DNA from 3 places in the Azospirillum sp. genome. Region 3 is predicted to be linked to each of the others. Evidence: riboswitches for the same ligand, from Rfam matches in the RefSeq annotation. Region 3 holds a riboswitch; each other region holds the start of a gene.
What was found. Region 3 has a riboswitch for thiamine pyrophosphate ahead of thiC (phosphomethylpyrimidine synthase ThiC). Riboswitches for the same ligand answer to the same signal wherever they lie in the genome.
Positions count from the first base shown of each region.

Region 1: it holds a riboswitch for thiamine pyrophosphate, as region 3 does, so the genes downstream of both, thiO (glycine oxidase ThiO) here and thiC (phosphomethylpyrimidine synthase ThiC) in region 3, are expected to answer to the same signal.
Region 2: it holds a riboswitch for thiamine pyrophosphate, as region 3 does, so the genes downstream of both, ACRWK7_RS29830 (ABC transporter substrate-binding protein) here and thiC (phosphomethylpyrimidine synthase ThiC) in region 3, are expected to answer to the same signal.

Region 1 covers NZ_JBOZRT010000033.1:20,350-23,617, reverse strand. Annotated here, with positions in the region: gene mgtE (magnesium transporter) at 38-1,471, shown strand; TPP riboswitch at 1,669-1,767, shown strand; gene thiO (glycine oxidase ThiO) at 1,758-2,921, shown strand; gene thiS (sulfur carrier protein ThiS) at 2,918-3,124, shown strand; gene ACRWK7_RS06740 (thiazole synthase) at 3,140-3,268, shown strand, end outside.
Region 2 covers NZ_JBOZRT010000143.1:41,229-44,496, forward strand. Annotated here, with positions in the region: gene ACRWK7_RS29825 (branched-chain amino acid ABC transporter permease) at 1-553, opposite strand, end outside; gene ACRWK7_RS29830 (ABC transporter substrate-binding protein) at 669-1,787, opposite strand; TPP riboswitch at 1,843-1,944, opposite strand; gene ACRWK7_RS29835 (class I SAM-dependent methyltransferase) at 1,973-2,548, opposite strand; gene ACRWK7_RS29840 (DMT family transporter) at 2,575-3,268, opposite strand, start outside.
Region 3 covers NZ_JBOZRT010000124.1:12,454-15,721, reverse strand. Annotated here, with positions in the region: gene rplS (50S ribosomal protein L19) at 1-191, shown strand, start outside; gene ACRWK7_RS26830 (BON domain-containing protein) at 471-842, opposite strand; TPP riboswitch at 946-1,078, shown strand; gene thiC (phosphomethylpyrimidine synthase ThiC) at 1,152-2,948, shown strand; gene ACRWK7_RS26820 (DMT family transporter) at 3,115-3,268, opposite strand, start outside.

The sequences.
Region 1 (3,268 bases), on a different contig from region 3:
AGCGTGCACCCCGGTGCTGCCGAAGCGGGAGCGGACGATGGACGTGGCCGAAAACCGTGACCCGCACCAGCCGCCGCCGCATCAGCCGGAAGAGCCGCGCCACCCCTTCCGCGAGGAGGACGAGGAGCGCGCCTACGGCGTCGATCCCGACTTCGTGGAGGAGATCGGCGACCTGCTGCGCGACGGCCGCGCCGACGAGGTGCGCGCCGAGGTCGAGGATCTGCACGCCGCCGATGTCGCCGACCTGATCGAGCAGGTCGGCCCGGACGAGCGCGAAGCCCTCATCGACATCCTGCGCCCGAACTTCGACGGCGAGGTGCTGTCGCACCTCAACGAGGACCTGCGCGAGCAGGTCATGGAGCTGTTCGAGCCGAAGGAGCTCGCCGCCGCGGTGGCCGAGCTGGACACCGACGACGCCGTCGACCTCATCGAGGACATGGACGAGGAGACCCGCAAGGCGATCCTCGACAACCTGCCCGCCGAAGACCGCGCGCTGGTGCAGGAGAACCTGACCTACGAGGAATACACCGCCGGCCGCCTGATGCAGCGCGACCTCGTGGCGGTGCCGCAGTTCTGGACGGTTGGCAAGACGCTGGACTTCCTGCGCGCCTCGGGCGACGACCTGCCGGAGGACTTCTACGACCTCTTCGTGGTGGACCCGCTGCACCGGGTGGTCGGCGCGGTGCCGCTCTCACGGGTGATGCGGCAGAAGCGCTCGGTGCGCATCGCCGACATCGCCACCGAGGACCTGCACACCATCCCCGTCACCATGGAGCAGGAGGAGGTGGCGAACCTCTTCCGCCAGTACGCCCTGGTCTCCGCCCCGGTGGTCGACCAGGCCGGGCGCCTGCGCGGCGTCATCACCGTGGACGACGTGGTGCACATCATCGACGAGGAGGCGGAGGACGACATCCTCAAGCTCGGCGGCGCCGGCGACACCGGCGTCTACACGCCGATTCGCGAGATCTCCAGGTCGCGCCTGTGGTGGCTGCTGGTCAACCTGGTCACCGCCTTCATCGCGTCGGGCGTCATCTCGCTGTTCGAGGGGGCGATCGAGAAGGTCGTGGCGCTCGCGGTGCTGGCGCCCATCGTCGCCTCCATGGGCGGCAACGCCGGCACCCAGACGCTGACCGTGGTGGTGCGCGCGCTGGCGACGCGCGAGCTGTCGCCCGCCAACGTCTGGCGCGTCTTCGGCAAGGAGCTGGTGGTGGCTCTGATCAACGGCGTGGTCTTCGCCGTGCTGGTCGGCGCCATCGCCTGGGTGTGGTTCGAGCCCACCATCGGCGTCGTCATCGCCTGCGCCATGATCATCAACCTGTTCGTCGCCGGCCTGTTCGGCGTGATGATCCCGCTGGGCCTGGAGAAGCTGGGCGTCGACCCGGCGGTGTCGAGCACGGTGTTCCTCACCACCGTCACCGACGTGGTCGGCTTCTTCGCCTTCCTGGCGCTGGCGACCGTTTTTCTGCTGTAATTGTTCCCTCAAACGGCGGGCGGGGCCGTCCGGCCCCTTGCCTTCGCGGCCATGTGGCCGCGGGGCTCCCGGCGGATCCATCGGATCCGCCTGCCGCCAGCACAAACCTTGCGGGTTTGTGCGAGAGGCCTCAACGGCCCAGTCGCGCTACGCGCTCCAAAAACTTCTTGCTTTGGTTGCGGCGGCCCGTCAGCATGTGGGCTCGGCATGGGGTGCTGCGCGTGGTGCGCGGCTGAGATCAAACCCATCGAACCTGTCTGGGTAATGCCAGCGAAGGGAGCCGCCTATGAGCGATTCTGCGCCCGCAATCCATCCATCGTCCTCTAAGTCCCCGTCCGTCGCCGTGATCGGCGCCGGCGCCATCGGCCTGGGCATCGCCTGGCGGCTGGCGTCGGCCGGCGCCCGGGTCGATGTCTTCGACCAGGGCGAAGCCGGACGCGGCGCCACGCACGCCTCCGGCGGCATGCTCGCCGCCTGCATCGAGACCGAACCGGGGGAGGAGTGGATGCTCCCCCTCAATCGGGAGAGCCAGCGGCGCTGGCCCGCCTTCGCGGCCGAGCTGGAGGCCGCCACCGGCCTGTCGGTCGAGCTGCGCACCGAGGGCACGCTGTACATCGGCCACACCGCCGACGACATGGCCCGCCTGCGCTTCCTGCACGAGTTCCAGCGCGGCCTGGATCTGCCGATCGAGCTGCTGAACGGCGCCGAGGCCCGCCGGCGCGAGCCCTACCTGCAGCCGGGCGTGGCCGGGGCGCTGTTCAGCCCGGAGGACCATCAGGTCGAGAACCGGGCGCTCAGCCGCGCCCTGCACGCCGCCGTGCTGAAGGCCGGCGGCCGGGTGCACGAACACGCGGCGGTGACCCGCATCGAGCTGCGCGGCGGCCGGGCGGCCGGCGTGTGGGTGGGTGACACGCTGCACCCGGCGGACGTGGTGGTGCTGGCCGCCGGGGCGTGGTCGCGCGGCGTCGAGGGCTTGCCCGCCGCGGGCCGCCCGCCGGTCCGGCCGATCAAGGGGCAGATGCTGGCCCTGCGCATGGACCCGGCGGCGCCGCTGCTGCGCCACGTGGTGTGGACGCCCACCACCTACCTGATCCCGCGCCTGGACGGCCGTCTGGTGATCGGCGCCACCAGCGAGGAGCGCGGCTTCAACGAGGACCTGACCGCCGGCGGAATCTTCTCGCTGCTCGAAGGCGTGTGGCGGGCGGTGCCCGGCGTCGCCGAGCTGCCCATCGACGAGATGTGGACCGGCTTCCGCCCCGGCAGCCGCGACGACGCGCCGATCCTGGGAACCGGCGAGGTGGAAGGGCTGGTCTACGCGACCGGCCACCACCGCAACGGCATCCTGCTGGCGCCGGTGACCGCCGACGCGATCGCCCGCCTGATCCTCACCGGCGAGACCGATCCGGTAATCGCCGGGTTCGGCATCGGGCGGTTCCGGGAGGCGGCATGACCACCATCCGCGTGAACGGCACGGCGGAGCCGCTGGATGCGGCCTCCGTCGCCGACCTCCTGGCCACGCGCGGCATCGGGCCGGACACCCCGGCCGTCGCCGTGGCCCTCAACGGCGCCGTGGTGCGCCGGGCGCAGTGGGCGGAGACGCCGCTGCGCCCCGGCGACGATCTGGACATCGTCCGTCCCTTCCAGGGCGGCTGAGCGGGAGACTTCGACATGACGACTGACGACACGCTCACCATCGGCGGGCGCCGCTTCCGCTCGCGCCTGTTCCTCGGCACGGGGGGCTACCCCAACCAGAAGGCCATGCTGGACGCGCTGGCCGCCTCCGGCACCGAGGTGGCG
Region 2 (3,268 bases), on a different contig from region 3:
TCACCGGAATGCCGCAGGCGCGCGCCATCTCCGGGTCCTGCGCGGTGGCGCGCAGGCGGCGGCCGAGCTGGGTGCGGGCGAACACCCACTGCTGCGCGCCGATCAGCAGCGCCGCGACGGCGAGGATCGCCAGCGACTGCACCGACACCACCAGCGGGCCGAGCGCCACCGTGCCGCCCCACAGCAGCGGCGGGGCGGCGCGCGGCTCGCCGCCGAACAGGGCGTTGGCGCCGTTCTGCAGGATGATGCCGACGGCGATGGTGCTGATGAACACCGACACGTGCGGCCGCCCGCGCAGCGGCAGGTAGGCGAGCCACGAGACGGCCAGGCCGAGGGCGGCCATCAGGACCAGCACCAGCGGCAGCAGGGCGAGGCCCGGGGCGGGGATCAGCTGGGCCAGCGCCACGGCCAGCATGCCGCCGGCCATGACGAGGTCGCCGTGCGCAAAGTTCACCGCCCCGGCGGCGTTCAGCACCAGCACGAAGCCCAGCGCCACCAGCGCGTAGGCGGCGCCGAGCGCGAGGCCGTTGAGGGTGAGCTGGAGGAGGATCATGCCGCAGGCCCCCTCCCCGTCCCTCCCCCGCTTGCGCGGTGGAGGGAGCCGAGCGGCGGAGTTCCCTCCACCGCCAAGGGCGGGGGAGGGTTAGGGAGGGGGCAACACGCCAGCCTCACTTCACCACGCCCGTCAGGTTGTCGTAGCGCTTGACCAGCACCGGCACCCGCGTCTTGCCGTCGTAGCAGACGATCACCGCCGAGTGCGCCATGTTGCCCTTGCCGTCCGAGGCGTAGGTCATGGCGAGGCCCTTGTGCGTGCCCCTGGCCAGCGCGTCCCGCACCTGCCCGGCCGTGCGCGCGCCCTTGGCGGCGGCGTCCAGCACCATCCGCACGCCGTCGTACTGGGCGAGCGCGAAGGCGTCGGGCTCGGCGTTGAAGGCGCTGCGGTAGGCGGCGGTGAACGCCTCCACCTCCGGCGAGCCGCCGGACACCGGGGAGGCCGCGGTCTCGGCGCACACGCCCTTCAGCTCGGCGGGCTCCAGCAGCGCCGCGGTGCTCGGCTGGTGCATGGCGGAGCCGGCGACGATGGGAATGTCCACCCCGTGCGCCGCCGCCTGGCGGATGAACAGCGCGGTGGGGGCGGAGTGCAGGTGCAGCACCAGCACGTCGGGCTTCGCCGCCAGCGCCTTGGTGATCACCGGCAGCAGGTCCTTGGCCGAGGTGTCCACGCCCTCCTCGAACACCGGCGTGGCGCCGAGCGCCCGGAACTGCTCCATCAGCTGCGCCTTGCCGCCCTGGCCGTAGGCGGTGGTCTGGTAGATCACCGCGGGGCGCCGCTTGCCCAGCTCCTCCACCACGTAGCGGGCGTGCGCCGCCTTGGTCACGGCGTCGCCGGGGAAGAAGCGGAAGACCCAGGGGTTGCCCTGCTCGGTGATCGACGCGGTGCCGGACACGGTGACCAGCGGCAGCCCGTAGTCCTTCGCCAGCGGCAGCATCGCCAGCATCTGCGTGCCGAGCATCGAGGCGACCACCGCGGTCACCGGCTTGCCGGCGGCGCGCTCCAGCGCGGTCACCGCGGCCTCCGGCGAGGTGCCGGTGTCCACCACGTCGGCGGTGACGCTCAGCCCGGCCGGCGCCTGCTTGAGGGCCAGCAGCGCGCCGTTGCGCTGGCTGGTGCCCTCCAGCGACAGGAAGCCGGTCAGCGGCACCAGGACGGGCACGTTGACCGACTGCGCGTGCGCGGCACCGGCCGCGAGCAGGCTCAACAGGATGGGAAACGCAAATCGACGCATGGCCTCTCCTCCGTGCCGGAGGGGATCGCCGCTCGAAGGGCGGCGCGCGGGCCGCGGTCCTCGACGGTCGGCTCCCTTCGCTGGCATGACCCAGATCAGGTTCGATGGGTAGTGTCTCAGCCCGCCCCGCACGGAGCAGGCACCCCAGCCGTTCGCGGGCGAGAGTACGGCGCCGGGCCGGCTTGTCAAGCCGCGTCCTTGAGCGCCTCCAGCTCGATGGCGATCTCGTCGATGACGTTGTTGTGGGTCTCCGCCGCCTCGGCCAGCTCGTCGTGGGTGATCGCGCCCGACGCCAGCTTCTGCTGCCAGCGCGGGGTCAGCTTGTAGGTCACCGCCACCGTGCGGAAGTCCACGCCCAGGTGCATGGCCAGACGCGTGTTCGGCCAGCGCCGCGCCATGAACAGCCGGTTGGCCTCCAGCGAGAACAGCGACAGCACGTCCGGCGTGATCGGGCGCACGTGCGTCGGGTCGCCCAGGAACCCGTCGCTGCGCGGGTGCGGCACGCGGATGTGGATGCGGGCGCCATGGCGGCACACGCGGTGCATCTCCGTCATGATGCCGAGGAACGTCCCGGTGGACTGGCCCAGATGCTCCAGCACGTGGATGAGTTGGATCTCCCCGACGCTGTCGTCGGGCCAGGGCCAGGGCACGGCCTCCAGGTCGGCGACCATGTCGGGAGCGAAGGTGTCGTACTTGTCGACATTAACGTAGCCGGCGAGCCGGGTGTCGCCGCAGCCGAGGTTGAGCTTGAGGCCGGTCATGACGCGCTCCGCAGGGACGGCCGACTCTAGCACGCCGGCCGCGCCTCGCGCCGCAGAACGTACAGGCCGCTGGCGATGACGATGCAGGCGCCCAGCGCCAGCGACGGGTCGGGCACGTCGCCGAAGATCAGCGCGCCGTACAGCACGCCCCAGAGCATCTGCGTGTACTGGAATGGCGCCACCACCGGCCCCGGCGCCATGCGGAAGGCGGCGATCAGGCAGAGCAGCGCGGTGCCGGCGACCAGCCCCACCGACAGCAGCAGCGGCAGGTCGGGCAAGGCCGGCGTCACCCAGACGAAGGGCTGCACCGGGGCCAGCAGCGCGCTGACCAGCAGGTTGCCGTAGAACGGCCAGGACGGCGCCGTCTCGCTGGTGCCGTAGCGGCGGACGATCACCGCCGACAGCGCGAAGCACACGGCGCTGAGCAGCGCGCCCAGCGCGCCGACGCCGACCACCGCCTCGGTCGGGCGCAGCATGAACAGCACGCCGGCGAACCCCGCCAGCACCGCCGCCCAGCGCCGGGCGCACACCGGTTCGCCGAGCAGCGGGCGGGCCAGCGCGGTGATGACCAGGGGGGCGGCGAACAGGATGGCGTAGACGTCGGCCATCGGCATGCGCTGGAAGGCGAAGAACGCCCCGGCCCCGGCGGTGGCGCCGACGAGACCGCGCAGGATCTGGATGCCCGGCCGCGCGGTCGCCAGCATGCGCGGGCCGCCGCGG
Region 3 (3,268 bases):
GCTACGGCGAGGGCGTGGAGCGCGTGTTCCCGCTGTACAGCCCGCGCATCGACTCGATCGAGCTGGTCCGCAAGGGCGACGTCCGCCGCGCCAAGCTGTACTACCTGCGCGATCGCCGTGGCAAGTCGGCCCGCATCTCGGAGCGCACCACCGGCCGCGGCATGAACAAGACCGCCGCCGCCGCGGAGTAATCCGCCCGGTCTGTCGAGCTATCCGGCGCCCGCCGTGGGGAAACCCGCGGCGGGCGTTTGGCGTTGGGATCGTGCCTGTGTTTCGGGGACAACAGGGGCTGCACGGATTTCACGGATCTGGTTTGATCCATTCTTTCACTTCAAGCGCCTTCCTGGTCGTCATCCCCGCCTTCGCGGGGAGGACGATTTGAGAGGTGATCGCGGCAGGGCAATCCGTGCAATCCGTGCCCAAATCCGTGAAATCCGTGTGAACCGGGTTGCCCCGTTGACGCCGCGCCCCTATCGCCGCGTCAGCGAGTTGGTGTGCGCCTCCTTCAGCGTCGCCGGCTCGTTCATGTCGCCGACCACGCCGGGCGTGCGCGTCTCGGGGTCGGCGGGGCTGGAGCCGAGCTCGCCCATCGCCTGCGCCGCCTGCGCGGTGCGGCGCAGCCCCAGGCGGTCGATCACCTGCGCCACGCCGTGGACCTTCGCCGCCAGTTCGGCCGCGCGGTGGCCCTGCTCCACCGAGCCGACGCTGCCGGTCAGCGTCACCGCGGCGTGGTGGACCGTCACCTCCAGATCGTGCGCATCGACGTATTCGTCCTCGGTCAGGCGCTGGGTGACCTCGCGGCGGATGCGCGCGTCGTCGTCCGATTCCTCGTGCCCGAACATAGGTCTGTCTCCCACGGCTGCCACCATACGGAAAGGCAACGGCGCGGCGGCGGGGTCGGTTCCTTTCCCGTTTGACAACGGCTCGCAAGCGGCCCAGCATGGCGCCTCGTTCCAGGGGGGTCCCGTAGGGGGCTGAGATACCACCGGCCAAGGCCCAGACAGGGCTCCGGCGACGTGGTGACCCTTCGAACCTGATCCGGCTCATACCGGCGAAGGGAAGGAACCGCTGCGGGCGCCGAAACACCACCACACCCGCACCTTCTTCCGCACCTGTGACCGGATCTCCTCGACCGACGAAGGAGATCGACCGTGCCAAGAGACCTCACCGACCCCAACTTCTCCGTTTCCACCGGGCCCCTGCCCGCCTCTCAGAAGGTGTACGTGCCGGGCGACCAGGGTGTACGCGTCGCCATGCGCGAGATCCGCGTCGGCGGCGGCGAGCCGCCGGTGCGGGTGTACGACGCCTCCGGCCCCTACACCGACCCCGACATGGCGGTGGACATCCGCAAGGGCCTGCCGGCCCTGAGGGAATCCTGGATCCGCGGCCGCGGCGACGTGGAGGCGTACGACGGCCGCGCCGTTCGCCCGGAGGATGACGGGCTGCGCCCCGGCGAGGCGCCCAACCTCGACGTCCACCCCGGCTCGGAACGCCGGCCGTTGCGCGGCAAGCCCGGCCGTGCGGTGACACAGATGGCGTACGCCCGCGCCGGCATCGTCACGCCGGAGATGGAGTACGTCGCCATCCGCGAGAACCTCGGCCGCGCCGCCGCGCTGGAGCAGGCCCGCGACGGCGAGTCGTTCGGCGCCAGCATTCCCGAATTCATCACGCCGGAGTTCGTCCGCGACGAGATCGCCCGCGGCCGGGCCATCATCCCCGCCAACATCAACCACCCCGAAGCCGAGCCGATGATCATCGGCCGCAACTTCCTCACCAAGATCAACGCCAACATCGGCAACTCCGCCGTGGCGTCGTCGATCGGCGAGGAGGTGGAGAAGATGGTGTGGGCGATCCGCTGGGGCGCCGACACGGTGATGGACCTGTCCACCGGCCGCAACATCCACACCACCCGCGAGTGGATCATCCGCAATTCGCCCGTGCCCATCGGCACCGTGCCGATCTACCAGGCGCTGGAGAAGGTCAACGGCAAGGCCGAGGACCTGACCTGGGAGATCTTCCGCGACACGCTGATCGAGCAGGCCGAGCAGGGGGTGGACTACTTCACCATCCACGCCGGCGTGCGCCTCGCCCACATCCCGCTGACGGCCAAGCGGGTGACCGGCATCGTGTCGCGCGGCGGCTCGATCCTCGCCAAGTGGTGCCTAGCCCACCACAGGGAGAACTTCCTCTACACGCACTTCGACGACATCTGCGACATCATGAAGGCGTACGACGTCAGCTTCTCGCTGGGCGACGGCCTGCGCCCCGGCTCGATCGCCGACGCCAACGACGCCGCGCAGTTCGCCGAACTGGAGACGCTGGGCGAGCTCACCAAGATCGCCTGGAAGCACGACGTGCAGACCATGATCGAAGGCCCCGGCCACGTGCCGATGCACAAGATCAAGGAGAACATGGACAAGCAGCTCAAGCTGTGCGGCGAGGCGCCGTTCTACACGCTCGGGCCGCTGGTCACCGACATCGCGCCGGGCTACGACCACATCACCAGCGGCATCGGGGCGGCGATGATCGGCTGGTTCGGGACGGCGATGCTCTGCTACGTCACGCCGAAGGAGCACCTGGGGCTGCCGGACCGCGACGACGTCAAGGTGGGCGTGGTGACCTACAAGATCGCCGCGCACGCCGCCGACCTCGCCAAGGGCCACCCGGCGGCGCGGGAGCGTGACGACGCGCTGAGCCGCGCGCGCTTCGAGTTCCGCTGGCGCGACCAGTTCCACCTGTCGCTGGACCCGGAGACGGCGGAGCGCTTCCACGACCAGACCCTTCCGGCCGAGGGGGCGAAGGTCGCGCACTTCTGCTCAATGTGCGGGCCGAAGTTCTGCTCGATGAAGATCACCCAGGAGGTGCGGGACTACGCCAACTCCGGCATGGCCGAGATGGCGGAGACGTTCCGTGCGCAGGGCGGGGAGATCTACAAGGCGGCGGATTGATCGATCCTTGAGGGCAACAGGAGATACACGGATCGCACGGATTTGAGCACGGATTACACGGATCTTTTATGCTTGCGTCGCAAGAACAAGAGAAATCCGTGCAATCCGTGCCTCAATCCGCGAAATCCGTGTGTCCTGTTGCCCCCTTTCCGCCGAACCCGAGGGATCACCGCGCCCGCGCCGTCAGCACGATCCCGGCGGCGATCAGCCCGACGCTGAGCAGCACGCCGACGCTCAGCGGCTCGCCGAAGATCACCGCGCTCTCCAGCAGCGCGGTGATGGGCACCAGGCAGACGATCTGCCCGGCCTGGGCGGCCGGC